4 regions of the Syntrophomonas sp. UBA1041 genome follow, and region 4 is predicted to be linked to each of the others. Evidence: riboswitches for the same ligand, from Rfam matches in the RefSeq annotation. Region 4 holds a riboswitch; each other region holds the start of a gene.

What was found. Region 4 has a riboswitch for molybdenum cofactor ahead of B2633_RS12165 (hemoblobin-interacting domain-containing protein). Riboswitches for the same ligand answer to the same signal wherever they lie in the genome.
Region 1: another riboswitch for molybdenum cofactor. It lies ahead of fdhF (formate dehydrogenase subunit alpha); the one in region 4 lies ahead of B2633_RS12165 (hemoblobin-interacting domain-containing protein).
Region 2: another riboswitch for molybdenum cofactor. It lies ahead of B2633_RS16105 (hypothetical protein); the one in region 4 lies ahead of B2633_RS12165 (hemoblobin-interacting domain-containing protein).
Region 3: another riboswitch for molybdenum cofactor. It lies ahead of fdhF (formate dehydrogenase subunit alpha); the one in region 4 lies ahead of B2633_RS12165 (hemoblobin-interacting domain-containing protein).

What each region holds. Positions count from the first base shown of each region.
Region 1 covers NZ_DCEA01000031.1:25,799-30,015, forward strand. The annotation lists gene B2633_RS05370 (sigma-54 interaction domain-containing protein) at 1-66, shown strand, start outside; gene B2633_RS05375 (DUF6431 domain-containing protein) at 311-550, shown strand; molybdenum cofactor riboswitch at 1,243-1,380, shown strand; gene fdhF (formate dehydrogenase subunit alpha) at 1,584-4,217, shown strand, end outside.
Region 2 covers NZ_DCEA01000107.1:120,964-125,180, reverse strand. The annotation lists gene B2633_RS16110 (Gmad2 immunoglobulin-like domain-containing protein) at 1-876, opposite strand, end outside; molybdenum cofactor riboswitch at 1,114-1,234, shown strand; gene B2633_RS16105 (hypothetical protein) at 1,602-2,348, shown strand; gene B2633_RS16100 (BclA C-terminal domain-containing protein) at 2,651-3,202, shown strand; gene B2633_RS16095 (ABC transporter substrate-binding protein) at 3,301-4,176, opposite strand; gene B2633_RS16090 (ABC transporter ATP-binding protein) at 4,192-4,217, opposite strand, start outside.
Region 3 covers NZ_DCEA01000119.1:15,391-19,607, forward strand. The annotation lists gene B2633_RS17260 (MarR family winged helix-turn-helix transcriptional regulator) at 125-580, opposite strand; gene fdhD (formate dehydrogenase accessory sulfurtransferase FdhD) at 908-1,681, shown strand; molybdenum cofactor riboswitch at 1,826-1,944, shown strand; gene fdhF (formate dehydrogenase subunit alpha) at 2,092-4,217, shown strand, end outside.
Region 4 covers NZ_DCEA01000080.1:14,263-18,479, reverse strand. The annotation lists gene B2633_RS12170 (Ig-like domain-containing protein) at 1-978, opposite strand, end outside; molybdenum cofactor riboswitch at 1,268-1,387, shown strand; gene B2633_RS12165 (hemoblobin-interacting domain-containing protein) at 1,731-4,217, shown strand, end outside.

The DNA of each region.
Region 1 (4,217 bases), on a different contig from region 4:
GAGCAACTAGAAATTGACCTTTCTACCCTCTACAAAAAAATAAAAAAACATGGCATCGAAACATGAATCCACAGCAAAAATCCCTTATGATAGATAGGAATATGCTTCGAGCCTCATAGACTTGTTTCATGGGGAAGTATTTAAGATGTTAAAAAAGGCAGGCCACATTATAGAGAATATGCTGTGCTGGCATCACAGCGGTATTAATGTCTATTGTGGGCCAGCCATTAATCCAGGGGACCAGCAACATTATTGGTGAGCGATAGCGAACACCGGTGGTACCCGCAGGGTAATAGCTCAAGAGAGTTCTATCAGCACACTCCGGGTGATCTGTAAATCCTGTGGGCATACTCATGCCATCCTTCCGGAAGTCATAATCCCTTATAGATCATATAGCATCCTGTTCATTCTGACTGTTCTGCGTGATTACTATACCCGTTCCGACGACATCTGGGAAATAGGTGATAAATATCAGATCGCTGTCTCAACCCTTTATCTGTGGATACATTTATTCCACTGGCAGGGGATATGGGGACGGCCGGCTGTGTGAAAAATCCAAATCAGCGTTTATATATGCAATATTGAGTATAATATACACTAAACTACGCCCTCCTTCGGCAAATTAACTCCAACAAAATTGAAGCTTCATATTAACGCTGGGGACATTCCACCCTGGCGTTAATTTATTTTTGCAATATCATTAAATAATAAGGCGGTTATTCAGGCATCATAACCTATTTTATATTCCCTTATATAATATTTTAAATTATATAGAGGAATATTTACGCTTGTGTCGAAGTATTATTTTGATAAGGATATGTTTGTCCAGCAGACATATCCCTCTGGCAATTTCAAACAGTGCAATTAGTATTTATGACTGCTGCCTGATCAAAATATTGCCAGCAACATGCCAATATTGAGGGAGGTGAAAAAGTGCTATCAAGTACAGGGTTTAAGCAAATCATAAGCCGTTGCATGTGAGTTAATTTGCATGAACCGGTGGCTCATAGTGTTTCAATACCCCGTGGCATAAATGAAGACCTGAAGCTGTTGCAGCCTTTTTCACCGATTTCGTTTATCGGCTGAGTTTATTCCTGCTCCCATGCTTCATTCGAATTGCTGGCAGGCAATTTTATAACATGGCCTGACCAGAATTCCTTCCTTTATTCCACCACTGTTAAAGCCTGAATGACTTACCCTAAGACTTGTGTAGCAACCAGGTTGCCCAGGAGTTTAATTTTTTCAAAAGCGTAGCTCCAAAGCTACTTCACCTAAAGCTGCGGCCACGGTGAATTAGCCGACACGGTTATTATACCGCTACGGTAAATCCGGAAACGGGTTTGCCTCCCTTACTTGGAAAGGAGTCACTGGCTTTTAGAAAACAATTTGCGTTGCCCGCATCATTTATGCGCTGGTAATGTCAGGTGTTTTTATTTAATTAACACCGCAAGTTGTTTCTGAGTAGGTGGAAGGAGCGTGCATTTGAATGCCAACCATTGTCATAGTATTTATGCCAATGAAGTCCATCCTCCTACTCAGATAGGAGATTTTTTTATTTCTAACGACTAAAAGGAGTGATGGAAGTGGAACAAATTAAATTGACCATCAACGGGAAGGAGGTTGAAGCCGCAGCTGGGAGCACCGTACTGCAAGCAGCTGAAGCAGCCGGCATTAAAATTCCTCGCCTGTGTTATGACCCCGATCTAAGCCCGCTGGGTGCATGTCGACTATGTGTAGTCGAAGTAAAAGGAAATCGGCTTCTGCCGGCTTCCTGCGTAACCCCGGTAAGCCCTGGGATGGTTGTAGAAACCGAGTCTCCGGCTGTGATTGCAGCCCGCAAGACCATCCTGGAACTGCTGATTGCCAATCATCCCCTGGACTGCCTGACCTGCGACAAGGCCGGTGCCTGCGTTCTGGCCGATTATTGTTATCAGTACGGGGTAAAAGAAAGTCCCTATCAAGGAGAAAAGCATTCTTATAAAATCGATAACAGCAATCCCTTTATTAATCGGGATTTAAACAAGTGCATTCTCTGCGGCGCCTGTGTTAGAGCCTGTGAAGAACTGACCGGGAAAGACAATCTTTCTTATCTGAATCGTGGCTTCGACCGTAAAGCAACTACGGCTGGTGATGTACCCTATATTGAATCAGATTGCGTTTTCTGTGGACAATGCGTAGCCGTCTGTCCAACCGGCGCTTTAACTGAGAAAACCATGTCCGGCCAGGGTCGCCGCTGGGATATCGACCGGGTGCGGACCACCTGTCCCTTCTGTGGTACCGGCTGCAATTTCGACTTAGCTGTGAACAAAGGCAAAGTCATCGGCGTTCTGTCCAATCCAAACGCTCCGGTAAATGGCCGCAGCTTATGTGTAAAAGGACGCTTTGGCTGGGATTTTATTTACAATGAAAAACGCCTTAAAACGCCGCTGATCAAGCGTAACGGCAAATTTGAGGAAGCATCCTGGGATGAAGCCTTTGAGCTGATTGCCCGGAAATTTAATGAGAATAAAGCCCAAAATGGTCCCGATTCATTTGCAGCGTTAAGCTCAGCCCGTTGTACCAATGAAGAAAACTTCCTGATCCAGAAATTCACCCGGGCCCATTTAGGCACCAACAATGTGGATCATTGCGCCCGTACCTGCCATGCTCCCTCAGTAGCGGGTCTGGCTAATTCTTTTGGCAGCGGCGCCATGACCAACATTTTATCTGAAGTTACTAATGAAGCCGAACTGTTATTCCTGATCGGTATCAATCCTACTGAATCCTATCCGGTACTTGGCTATAAAATGCGGCAAGCGGCTCGCCACGGCTGCAAACTGGTAGTCTGTGATCCTCGCTGTACGGAGCTGGCCGCTGAATCCGACATCTGGCTGCAACAGAAACACGGTACCGATATTCCGCTACTCAATGGTTTAATGCATATAATTATCAAAGAAGGTCTGGAAGATAAGAACTTTATAGAAACCCGTACCGAAAACTATGAAGAAATGAAAGCCCTGGCTGCCGAATACACTCCGGAGCGCGTTTCCGAGCTCACCGGTGTCTCCGTGGAAGACCTTTATCGGGTAGCCCGTCTGTATGCCAGCACTGATAAAGCCATGATCTTCTATTCACTGGGCATTACCGAGCACATCTGCGGTACCCGTAATGTTATGAGTATTGCCAATCTGGCCATGCTGACCGGTCATATCGGCCGTCCCGGCGTGGGCGTAAACCCCGTCCGCGGGCAGAACAATGTTCAGGGTGCCTGTGACATGGGCGCTCTGCCTAACGTTTATTCCGGTTATCAGAATGTTACCGATAAAGCCGCCCGGGAAAAACATGAAAAAGCTTGGGGAGCAACCTTGCCGGATAAAGTAGGCTTAAAGATTCCGGAAATGTTTGAAGCCGCCCATGAAGGCAAAGTAAAAGTCATGTATATTCTGGGTGAAAATCCGGTACTAACCGATCCCAATGCCAATCATATTAAAGAAGCCATCAAGAATCTGGACTTCTTTGTGGTACAGGAACTCTTCCTGACTGAAACTGCTGAATTAGCTGATGTCGTGCTGCCGGCCGCCAGCTTTGCGGAATGCGACGGTACCTTTACCAATACTGAGCGCCGACCTCAGCGAGTTCGTAAAGCGATTGAGCCTCTGCCTGGCCAGGCCAACTGGGAAACGATTTGTCAGATGGTTACCCGCATGGGCTATCCCATGTCTTACAATCATCCAAGTGAAATCTGGGATGAAATGGCCTCCCTGTCCCCCGCCATGGCTGGCATTAGTTTTGCCCGTATGGAAAAAGAATCCGTGCACTGGCCATGTCCCACCCCTGATCATCCTGGCACCCCCATTCTGCATATCGGCAAATTCACCCGCGGGCTGGGCGGTTTCCAACCCAATGACCATATTCCTCCGGGAGAAATGCCGGATACAGATTATCCCATCCTGCTGTGTACGGGCCGCGTAATGCAGCACTATAATGTTACCACCCAATATTCGGCGGGTATTGCCAGTGTCTGGGATCGAGAAATGACCCAGGTACACCCGCAGGAAGCGGAAAAATTAGGCGTGGTTACCGGCAGCCGGATGAGGATTACATCCCGCCGTGGTTCAGTTCTAACCACCGCCTGGGTAACCGATCAGGTACAGCCCGGGGTTATTTGGATGTCCCACCACCATAGTTCTACGCCTACCAATGAACTCACCAGCCCGTTTGTATGTGATATTGCCGGC
Region 2 (4,217 bases), on a different contig from region 4:
GTTGACTTCGCTGCCGTCTTTCATGCTGATCTCAAAGACTTCCAACTGCCCCTCTTCAGCCTCTGCCGGGGTAAAGGCCAACTCAGCTGAAAACTCTCCCCGTTCCGGGGCGCCGGCTGAAGCCTGGGTATGGCCTTCGGCCAGAACCTTCCCGCCGGCTTCTTTCAATCGGAAGTTCACCATGGCTTCAAATATCATCGCACTGCCCTCGATTTTAACCGGGCTGGATACGGTCTGTCCCGGGGTTGGAGCAGTCGCCCAGATGACCGGTTCGTAAACCGAGTTAAGGTTGCGTTCAAAAGGCTGGTCATGCAGTCCTACATGCCCCCACCAGTCCAAACCATTTTCGACCCGACCGTCAACCGTGAACTGTACTTTTTGAACGGTGGGGAACTCGGTCAGGGTATTGACAATGCTGGCTATACCCAGAGCCTCCCCGGTGGCCCCGACATTGGCCTGCAATACCTCGGCTGAAAAGTCGACCGTAGCCAAGCCTTGCTCGATTTTTATGCCCAGGACTCCGGTATCGGCCGGGAGCACCCGATAAGCTCCGTCAGTCTGGGGTGTTCCTGTGATCAGTTCATTCAAAGCTGCCCCGGCAACAGCCTCGCTTTTCTCCACCTTATGCACTTCGCGCACCAGGTACATATTGTCAGCCGTACTTTTCACATAGTAAACCGCCACATCCATGGTCTGGACAGCCTGTGGGCCGGATGGAGCGGGCTGGGGTTTGGGGGTCTTCTGCGACCAACACCCGGTTGCTCCTATTAACAACAAAAACAATAACAGTATAGCGGCATTTCTAAACCGGCGGATCTGTCTGTCCGACTTATGCTTTATCAAGGCCCGCGCCCGGATTGCTGATAATCGTGGCATCTGATATAACCTCCCTCTCCCTGCTAAAAAGCCAAAGATGGTTTGTATCCCCAGTATAACATCTGAAATAGGGCCTCATTAGGGGTAAAAAGGGGGCTTTTCACTGTAATTTATGAACATGTTGCGGCGGTTTTGGTCGCAATCTGGCTTCTTGAAAGCTGTAAAAACAAGCAACGTTAAAAAGAATGCGCATCATGGCAGGATTTATCGAAAATTCGCCGAAAATATTATATATCAATTGCATATTTTCTCCGAGCTGTACTGCCTAAAACCATACAGGTTATGGCAATCAGCCGACGGGTTAGCCTGGAAACGGGGTGGCCTCCCGTGCTTGGAAAGGAGAGTGCAGTAAAACAGCGATAATTGTATCAGCGCTGGTTGACCAATCCTGGCATGGCCAGGATTTTTGTTTTACGGAAGTTGTTTAATAAGCCGGGATATAATCTGGACGCAATGCTCTGCAGCCTTTAACCCGCTGGAATATGCCTCGGGCCCTCCAGAGGTTTCAGCGAGAGGATCCATAACTATGGGAGTCTGCCGGGGCCTTAGCCCCGCCCCGGCAGATTACTCCTGGATTAAGATCAGTCCGCCAAAGAACCTTTGAGTCCGGGCCGCCACCGCCGTTGCAGCGCCTCAGGCGTATTTATAAAGCCGCGGCATATAATGCTATTAGAACAGTAATTATAATGCCTCATTACATAATTCAACACCTGGGGGAATAGGAAATGAGACTTTATATCTCTATCGATGATACCGACAATTTGGAGAGCAGAGGCACCGGCAAACTTGCCTCCCTGCTGATCGATGAACTTGTCGACAGACACTGGGGCAGCGCCCAGCCTATCACCCGCCACCAGTTGTATGTTCATCCCGATATCGCCTACACTTCACACAACAGTTCCATGTGTTTCGGGTTTGATACCGGGGCGCACCTGTTGCAGGATATCATCGATCTGGCTGGGGAATTTCTCCGCAAGGAGAGCGCGCCTGGATCAGATCCTGGCTTGTGCGTGGCTGCGGTTCCCGGACTGACCTGGACCGATGAGGTGATAGCTTTCGGGTTCCGGGCCAAAGAAGAAGTTCTCAGCAAAAGGGAGGCTTATGAATTAGCCCGAAAAGTCGGTGTTCACCTATCTGAACATGGCGGTACCGGAATCGGAGTGATTGGCGCTTTGGCCGGAGTGGGGCTTAGAGTAGGCGGCAATGACGGCCGCTTCCGGGGCAAGATCGAGATTGAGCCCGCCTGGACAGCTATCACTGTAGCTAGTTTGATAGAGCGCACCCATGTGGATGAAGTGCAAACCACTGCGGGACTGCGCCTGCCTGATAATGAGCTTATCCTCCTGGGAGAGACGGTGAAACCGGTGCTCTTAAACGGGCGCTGCATCCTGCTGGTATATCCTACTGAAAAAACCGGGACCGGTGAGCCCAGGTGGCAAACCTGCACTAAGTCCTATGTGAGGATGTACTGATTCATTTCAACTGGGATTTTCTCAAGAGCAAGACATAAAGCCATGGGTTTTATTACACCTTAATTAAGAGTTTTTGCAGGACGGGGATGATTCAGTAAATGGTTTCATTTGAGCCCATTTACTGAATCATTCCCGTCATTTTAGTGTTGATATTTTGCCGGGCTTTGAAGTTGGATTGAAATGAATCAATATCTAAACGGAAGCTTGCGGGGGTAGGATTCATGAGGCGTAGTAACACCATTGCCTTGCCTTGAATACTCTATCACTAGAATATTAATATATCGGAGAGGTTGGTTTATATAATGAGTATTTATGGAGATTCTTTTGAGTGGCTGCTGGTGCGCTATCGTCACAGAAAAAAGCGGCCGCTGGTCCGCAAAAGGGGCGGCGGCGTAAGTACATCCGATGATTCCCTGGCCGGTTTGAGCGAAGCTTTAAAAAGCGCCGGTGAGCCCAATGTGTCAAGTCTTGATGCCTGGGGTTACGTATTTCACATAAATACCCAGAACATAGCGGTCGGGGCTCCGGTTAACTTCAGCAATAATGGCCCTTTAATGGGCATCACCCACGCACCCGGCACATCCAACATAGAAGTCGCTGCGGCAGGGACATATAATATTTCTTTTGCGGTTTATACGGCGCAGAACAACCCTCAGGATTGGGCGGTGGTAGTGAATGGCATGGTCAGGTCGCGATTCAATTCTGCCGGTCAAACCATACATGGTTCAACCTTATTAACGCTAAATGCAAATGACGGAGTAACCATCCGCAATGTAAACACCCTCCCCAGCCCCGCAACACTGAGGCAAGGCCCCTTCACAACCGCCTATGTATTAATATTGAAAGTGGATTAACATCATGGCCTGATCAGCTCTGTACCTCAAGAATAGTAAATATCATGCAAAAAGACCGGGGGCTATGCCGGCCCGGTCTTTTCTGGGAGCAATATCGGTTATTGCAGTTTTTTGCCTTCGGGAGAGTTGGGGAAAAACAAGGGTTCGCCATACTTGTCTTTGCCGAACTCCTTGACGATCTTCTGACCTTCGGCTGAAACTAGCCAGGCGATAAAGTCTTGGGCCCCTTCCGCGTTGATGTTGGGGAATTTGGCCGGATTGACCGGTATCAGGGTGATGTAGTTGAGCAGCAACTCATCATTTTCAACTAATACCTGCAACTTGATCTTATCCTTAGTGGTGATATAAGTAGCCCGGTCCATAAGGGTATAGGCCTTTTGTTCATCGGTGTAGAGCAGGGTGGGGACATTGCCGCTGGCCCCTTTTTCATAGATGCGATACCATTCTCCGCTAGGCTTGATGCCGGCCGCATCCCAAACCTCGATTTCCTTTACATTGGTGCCGGATTTGTCGCCCCGACTGATAAACAGCGATTTGCTGTCGGCAATTTTTTTGAGAGCCGCAGTGGCTGATTTTTCGCCCTTAATTCCGGCAGGATCCTCGGCCGGACCAACGATGACGAAATCATTGTACATGAAATCGACTCTCTCGGTGCCATAACCGTCAGCAACGAATTTTTCTTCCAGGGCTTTGGCATGAACCACTACTAAATCCACGCTGCCACCCTCTGCAATCTTGAGCGCCGCACTGGTTCCGGCTCCAACATGACGAACCCTTACTCCGGTTTGTTGTTCATAAGCATCCTCAAGAGCGCCTATGATGCCGGCATCGATCGGGCCGATAGTACTGGATAAAAACACCTGTTTGACTTCTTTGACCGGAGCGGGCTGCTGCTGGCTGCATCCCGGCAGGGCAAAACACCCGACCGCCAGCAAAACCACCAGCAACAAAGCTATATGCCTGTGCCTCTTCACACTTTCATACTCCTCTCACATTCTGAATTTATCATTGACCG
Region 3 (4,217 bases), on a different contig from region 4:
CATCAGAGCCCGATCCCATTCTATTTACATATCTCACGGGCACCCCCTTTACCGAATATATGTCAGCTTGAGCAGTCATCCCAAGAGAAACAGTGTATATACACATAATATGTTAAAAAATATCTTATAATTCCGTACGGTTTATTCTCCTCAAGCTGGAAAGAAAATCTTTAACCCATTCCTGACCTAATTGTTTCTCCACCTCGGATTGAGCTTGCTGCCAAAACGGTATGGCTTGATCGATAGCCAGTCTGCCCTCTGCGGTCAGGCTGATACGTTGTTCGCGGCGATCCTCGCCGCTGCCTAGGCGCAGCAAGCCTTTCTGCGCCAGCAGACGCACATTTCTGCTCAGAGTGGTGCGGTCCATTCCCAGCTGCCGGGCTAATTGTGAAACCGTTGCAGATTCCAGCAAAAGAACATTCATCAGTAAGGAAAACTGAGTTGTCTTTAGTCCGCAAGGACTCAAGACCCGGTCATAATAGGAAGTTAACATCCGAGTCGTTTTGCGGATATTATAAAAAACGCAGGCCCGGCCCATGGCTGCGGCCATTTTCTTGTCATTATCGTCCTGGGCTGACATGCCAACACCTCATTTTTGGTTATAGAAAGCGAGACGGGTATATCTATTGATATGAGTATATACACATATTATGCTATTTGACAACATATCTTTTTGATGCCTGGCGCCCATTTGTTACAAGATGAAGTAGAGGGAGTCCATCATTATGGCTTCAGTTTACTCTGGACTGAATATTATTGGGGAACGGGTTCTGCTGTTTGATCTGCACCCAATAGCCTGGATACTTATGAACAAGTATGATTAAATTATGCTAACCAACCCTTTTCAAAAAGCACCGGGAGCACTTGGCAAACGAAAAGACGTCAGAGCAATGGGGAGGCGGCAAACATGGATAAAAAGGAGTTGACTGAGTACAGGGAGGTTGTTGCTTTTGATCAAGGCCAGGTTAAACCGAGCCTGGAACCCCTGGTTACGGAGAGATACCTTAAGATAAAGCTCAATGGTGAGGAAGTGGTCAGATTGGCTTCTTCACCTCATGCCGGACGGGAACTGGCTGCCGGGTATCTTATCAGTGAAGGGATCATAGAACCATCCGGCCAATTATTGAGTTTAACCGAGTCGAAGGACGATGGGGTAGATATTGTCATCGAGGGGCAGCCCGGAAATTATACTGAATCGATTAAAACCATCAATACCTGCATAGGTCGGGGCTATGGGGTATTAAAGCCCTTGATGAAGCAGCCCCCGGGTCAGGGCCTTTTTACACCCGGGCAATTACTGGCGATAATCAGCGAACTGGATGAGAAATCATATACTTTCAAAAAGACCGGCGGAGTTCACAGTGCCGGATTGGGCGGGCCAGAGGGTTTGATCAAACGCTTCGAGGATATCGGCCGGCATAACGCAGTGGACAAGGTGTTCGGCTATGCTTTTCTAAACAAGATTCCACTCCATGATAAGTGTCTGGTTTTAAGCGGGCGGGTGGCTTTTGAAATCCTTCAGAAGGCTGCCTACAACCGGATACCCTTTATCCTGTCACGATCGGCTCCAACCCTCTTAACGGTTGATCGGGCCAGGGAGCTGGGTATCACCGTGGTCGGCTTTGCTCGCGGCGAACGCTTCAATGTTTACAGTCATCCGGAACGGGTCTGTTTTGGCTAGCTTCTCACCAAGGGATGACAGGAACTTCAGGGGGGAGGAGCCCCATCCTTTTTGCTTGGGAAATAATTATCCCTAGCAGGAGTTTTAAGAAAAATGTCTAATATACAGGTAATAGAGAAAACGCCCCAGTTTTAATTTTAAATTTAATACTTAATACTCCGAGTTGCTGAGCCTAAAGCAAATGCTATGGCTCCTCAACCGTTGGGTAGGCCGGGAAACAGGCCTGCCTCCCGTGCTTGGAAAGGAGTTAGTCTTCAATATTAATATTGAAGGCTGGTGTTTGTCGGATCATGGTCAGAATTAAGTGTCTTTTTCTGATCTTTAAGCGGGCAAATGCAAAAACCTCCTGTTTCTAAAGCAGGAGGTTTTTTGTGTTTATATCTGTCCAAAAAACGAAAGGGGTGAAGGTTTTGGAAATGGTAACTATTGTGATGAACGGAAAGGAGGTTCAGGTTCCGGCAGGAAGCACTATTTTGCAGGCTGCGGATATGGTTGGGATTGATATACCACGGTTTTGTTATGATCCCGATTTGAGTCCGCTGGGGGCATGCCGCATGTGCGTAGTCGAAGTGAAAGGCAATCGTCTATTGCCCGCGGCGTGTGTTACTCCGGTTTACCCGGGGATGGAAGTAGACACCGAATCAGAATCAGTGGTTGAAGCCCGTAAAACCATACTGGAATTGTTGGTGGCCAACCATCCCTTGGATTGTATGACCTGCGAAAAAATGGGGGATTGCAAGCTGGCTGAATACTGTTATCGCTATGGCGTTAAAGAGAGCAGTTTTGCCGGGGAAAGGCACCACTACGCTGTTGATGCCAGCAATCCTTTTATTGTCAGGGACCTGAACAAATGTATCCTGTGCGGCGCTTGCGTTCGCGCCTGTGAGGAGATGACTGGTCAGGACAACCTGTCTTTCCTGTATCGGGGCTTTGACCGCAAAGCCACTACTGCTGCGGATGTGGATTATATCGAATCAGACTGTGTTTTCTGCGGGCAGTGCGTGGCCGTGTGCCCGACCGGGGCTTTAACCGAGAAGAGTATGGCCGGTCAGGGACGGCGCTGGGAATATGAACGGATCAGAACCACCTGCCCGTTCTGCGGTACCGGATGCAACTTTGACCTGGCGCTTAAAGACGGTAAAATACATGGCGTGCTATCCAGCCCCGAAAGCACCGTGAATGGGCGTATGTTGTGCGTTAAAGGCCGTTTCGGATGGGATTTCATCTATAATGAAAACCGCCTCACTACACCGCTCATCAAAAAAGAGGGTCAATTCGTTCCCGCCAGCTGGGATGAAGCCTTCGATGTAATCGCTGCCCGTTTAAATGACATTAAGGCAAAATATGGACCGGACGCTTTTGCTGCCTTAAGTTCAGCCCGTTGTACCAATGAGGAGAATTTCCTGGTGCAGAAGTTTGCCCGCGCGGCAATGGGAACCAATAATGTGGACCATTGCGCCCGTACCTGACACGCGCCCACTGTAGCCGGTCTGGCTACCACTTTTGGAAGCGGCGCGATGACCAACCCCATAAACGAAATCACCGAACAAGCCCAGATGATGCTGCTGGTCGGGACCAATGCCACTGAAGCCCATCCGGTCATCGGATACAAAATGCGCCAGGCGGCGCGCAACGGGGCCAAGCTGGTGGTATGTGACCCGCGCCATATCGATCTGGTCGACGAAGCCGATCACTGGCTGAGGCTAAAACCAGGAACTGATATTCCACTGCTTAATGGCTTAATGCACATCATTATCAAAGAAGGCCTGGAAGACAAGGCCTTTATCGCCGAAAGAACCGAAAACTATGAAGAATTGAAAGAAATCGTGGCTGCTTACACACCGGAACATGTCTCCGAGCTGACCGGAGTGCCGGTGGAGGATCTATACAGCGTGGCTCGCTTATATGCCACCACTGACCGGGCCATGATATTCTATACCCTGGGGATCACAGAGCATATCTGCGGAACCCGCAATGTTATGAGCATTGCCAACCTGGCCATGTTGACCGGTCATCTGGGCCGTCCTGGCACCGGGGTATGCCCGATGCGCGGACAGAACAATGTCCAGGGCGCCTGTGACATGGGGGCCTTGCCCAATGTATATTCAGGTTATCAGGCGGTTACAGTAGACGCCAATCGTGAGAAATTCGAAAAGGCCTGGAACGTCTCACTGCCTGCCAAGGTAGGGTTAAAGATTCCGGAGATGTTCGAAGCTGCTCACCACGGGAGCGTCAAGGCGATGTATATTCTGGGCGAGAACCCGGTGTTGACCGATCCCAATGCCAACCACATTAAGGAGGCCCTGGCCAACCTGGAATTTCTGGTGGTACAGGAACTATTCCTCACCGAAACGGCTCAGTTCGCGGATGTGATTCTGCCGGCAGCCAGTTTTGCTGAATGTGACGGCACCTTTACCAATACCGAACGCCGCGTCCAAAGGGTGCGCAAAGCCATTGAACCCATTCCCGGCCAGGCCAACTGGCAGACCATCTGTCAGATGGTTAGCAGGATCGGATATCCCATGGCTTATGACCA
Region 4 (4,217 bases):
ATTGCTTTGCAGGGCCTGTTGGGGATGGATGATAATTTCCTTTTGCCTTTCGGAATCATCATCGGGCTCCGCCATAATGATCTTGATGTCGACCGGCTGCTTCTTGCTGCTTTCCAAAGAGAAGCACTGCAGATTGTTTTCCCGTACTGCTTCGGCAATGATGTTGTTGGAAAAGGTCAGCTTAATATCCTTGTCAACCGGGACATTCTCGGCGCCGGACGCAATATTGCTGCGGACCAGCATCAAGGAAAGATACGAATTGCACAATTCCTGGTTAAAGGGTGTGATGTCCATGATTTCCCGTTTTGAAAACAGGATGGTGTGGTCTTCTTTCAGATAACTGTAGTTATTGGCCTGCAGGAATTTGGATATTGAAATCTTATAGGCCTTTCTATCAGCCAGCCGGGAAAGAGGCCTGACAATAAACGTCCTTCCGGCCATTTTGCCATACATTCGCTTGTTACCCGGTATGAGCTCGATGGGCACTTCCTTCATGTTTTGGTCAAACAGGCGGAAACACTCCAGATTTCTTTTCATGCCGTCCGGTATTCTGTGCTCCATAACCGCGGAGACATTGGCCGAGAAGACCAGCTCTATTTCAAAACCATCCGGTTCGGAATGGTTGAGGTTGATCGCCTTTAAGGCTAAGGTGTGCTCGCCGGAGCCGTGTCCATCGCTCAGCGAGGCGATAAATAAATCAAGGGCATCCACCTGCTCCGGCGGCAGTCTCCGTATATTGCTGGCGATCCGGTTGATCTTTGACGATTGGGGTTTGCTCATCAAGTCCTGGCCCAGCAGTTCGCCTAAACTCATCCCCAGCCCCTGGGACAGTTTCTTCAAGGTCTCTAAGGTAGGCTGCTTTTCTCCCGATTCAATTCTCCAGATAAAAGACTGGCTCAGACCGGATTGCTTGGAAAGCTTGGAGGTTGAAAGCTTCCGGCCTTCCCTGAGCTGTTTCAAGCGGCTCCCAAAGTCCATCAATTAACCACCTCTCTAGTAACGGATTATGCCATGATTTAAAGAAATATACAATACTTGCCATACAGGAAGACTTTTCATGGATATATTTTTAATGCCAAACTAACATAAACAAGGATAAATAAATAAAATAAATATTTTATGTAATATTTTATTATGTTATGTTAGTATCTAATAAAGATGCCTATAGATATAAATTAGTATACCTATAGGAACATATTGGACGGCGTTAAAGGGGATATGCTGTAAGGCGGTTTCGGGATAATGGTTTTCTAACCATAACAGCTACCAATTTAATATGCTCCGAACCTGACGACCTAAAGTAATAGACCATGGTTTTCAGGGCGTTACGGTATACTGGGAAACGGGTGTGCCCCCCACTGTGGAAAGGAGAAGCTGAATTCGGCCAGATCAAGGGCGGACTGCTTTTCGCAGTCCGCCTTTCCTATTGAACTGGCTGCTGGTGACTAGTCTATCAGGTCATCTTAACCCGGCGTCTTTCCGCCGGGTTTTTGGTTTTTATGGGGAGATATACCCAAACGCTTCAATAAAAGTAAACCTAAGCTTGGAGCAATTATCATATTATCGGCAACAGAGAGGAGGTTTAATAGAAAAGTACGTACGAACGGGGGATCTATTTATCCGATTTATTCTGCTGGTTGTTTGTTAGAAAAAGAATGGGGAGGGAATGAGAATTGGGTTTAAGAGGTTCGACCAGGTCGAAGATAGCCATCTTGACAATGCTAGTTTTTATGATATCAATGGTTTTCAATGTGTTACCGACATACGGGAACGATCAAGTACCCCAGTGGTCGGAAGATGCAACCCTGAGCGCCAGTGAAGTGACCCAGACCGGGGCTACCCTTACCTGGACACCTGCAGCGGATGATACAGGTGTTACAGATTATAGAATTTACGACGTGAACAACAATTCCGTGGCTGCCACTGTGAGCGGCGCCGTTTATGAATGTAGCATCGACAGCCTTGATGCCGGCACCGACTATACCTTCAAGGTGGAAGCCGGCAATGCTGCCGGGAATTGGAGTGCGAACGGGCCCAGCATTCAGTTGACAACCCTAGCAGTACCTGATCAGACCCCTCAGGAGTTGCCGGAATACGGGAACGATCAAGTGCCCCAGTGGCCGGAAGATGCAACTCTGAGTGCCAGTGACGTGACCCAGACCGGCGCAACCTTGACCTGGACACCAGCAACAGATGATGCCGGTGTTACAGATTACAAAGTTTATAACACGGAAGATAATTCCGTAGCTGCCACGGTGAGTGGCGCCGTTTATGAATGTAGCATCAACAGCCTTGATGCCGACACTGACTATACCTTCAAAGTGGAAGCAGGAGATGCGGACGGAAACTGGAGTACGAACGGGCCCAGCACTCAGCTGACAACCCTGGCAGCAGCAGACCCAACATCTCAGGTATTGCCGCTGGGCGTTCCTGCGGTAGTTGACACGGTTAACCCAATGATTTTTGAGGGCGGCATTGTAGCCGACCTGTCGCAATCGGAGGTTACTCCAGGCGCGACATTGACGGTAACAGAGGTACAGCAGGATCCTATTCCGGGGCTGAACATCGGGAAAGTTGTTAAACTTCAATTTAGCTATGGTTTTAGGGGCAATGTGCTTCTTAGCCTTCCCCTAAAGGAAGGAATGGATCCGGCAAAGTCTTCCATTTACTGGGCTGTCCCTCCGCCTAATTGGAGGACCCAGAAAGCCGCTGAAGGCTACCCGAAACTTGTTGATGGGGTGAATGGCGGAAAAGCTTTGCAGTCCAATGCGTGGAATTACCGGGATGGGATCGGGCATTTCGCACTTTTTGAGGATACCCATGCAAGCACGTATACACTGGACTTAACTTCTATATTGTCAAACGAAGTGAAGTTCAGGATCAATGCTCCCAGAGTTGATGGAGTACAAACTGTAGATCCTTCAGGAATTAGCAGCTTCGATATTTATCGCGATGGAGTCTTGCTGCTTAATTTGCCGAATCCTAATAGTAGTGCTACACAAGGACATTATGATAAGTATTATTCATACAGCGATAAAACAGTTCAACCAGGCAACACCTATCGCTACAGCATGAAGACCCGGGACTGGTATGACAACGTATCTGACTTTTCGCCGGAAGTTACTGTTACGGTAGCGGACGATGCCGGAACAGTGGCAGCCATCAAAGCGATGGAACTGGTTAGCTTTGCGGAAGGGGACGGCGTTGACAGTGTGACCCAGAACCTAGAGATCAAGAGTGCACCTTATGGTGCTGCCACAGTTACCTTCGAGTCTTCCAATACTGATGTCCTAAGTCCATTAAAGGCAAATACTTTTACGGTAACCAAACCTGATGCCGATTCTGTTGCTGTAAAACTGACCGAAACTATCACATGTGGCACAGTGACAGACACTAAGGAATACAACCTTACCGTGCGCTGGACGGAGACAGCGCCTGTCAGTTCCCTTACCGAGTTTAGATATGCTTTAAATAGGGAACTGGTAAAAACCATTGTGCTGAAAAAATATGTAGATGTTTCAGTGGATCTGGGAATTATTGACTGTCACAATAAAAAAATCGTACCGGATTTTAGTGGAATTTATATGTTATCGTTCAGTACTGCCAGATTGGATATGGGCAACCTGATAGTGGATGGCAATAATGTATCCACAGTACAAAGAGTAGTAAATCTTGCCAATAGCCGCAGCCTGAATTTTGAAAATGTTATTTTTCAGAATACAGAAGGCTTTCAGTATATCATTTATGCTTCGGAGAATGATACAACCGGGGCGTATGACATAGTTGCCAGTAACTGCAGCTTTTCTCCGGTAAAGAATTACGTTTTATTTGCGACTACATCCGCCGTAAACAAAGGTAAGCCAGGGTATGGCAAGAAGCTGACCTTAACCGGCAACACTTTTGCTTCCGGCGCCAATATCAAGATCGAAGCGGGCATCGCCACTCTGGCCAATAATATCATTAATTCAAAGATAGAAGCGATGATTGGGGCAACTCTGAACGGTGTAGTTATTACCGATCAAGAAAGCGCCCAACAGGCAGTTGATGCTCTATTGGCCTCCAACCAGATAACCGCTCCGGTAGACGGCAGCTATGGGATCACCATCTACGATACCAGCGGGACGACCGTGCTGTATCAGGCCCTGAAGGTCGAACAGCCTGTACCGGCTTTAGTTGGAGCATCTACCGATACAACGGGAAGCAAGGTAACGGTAGAA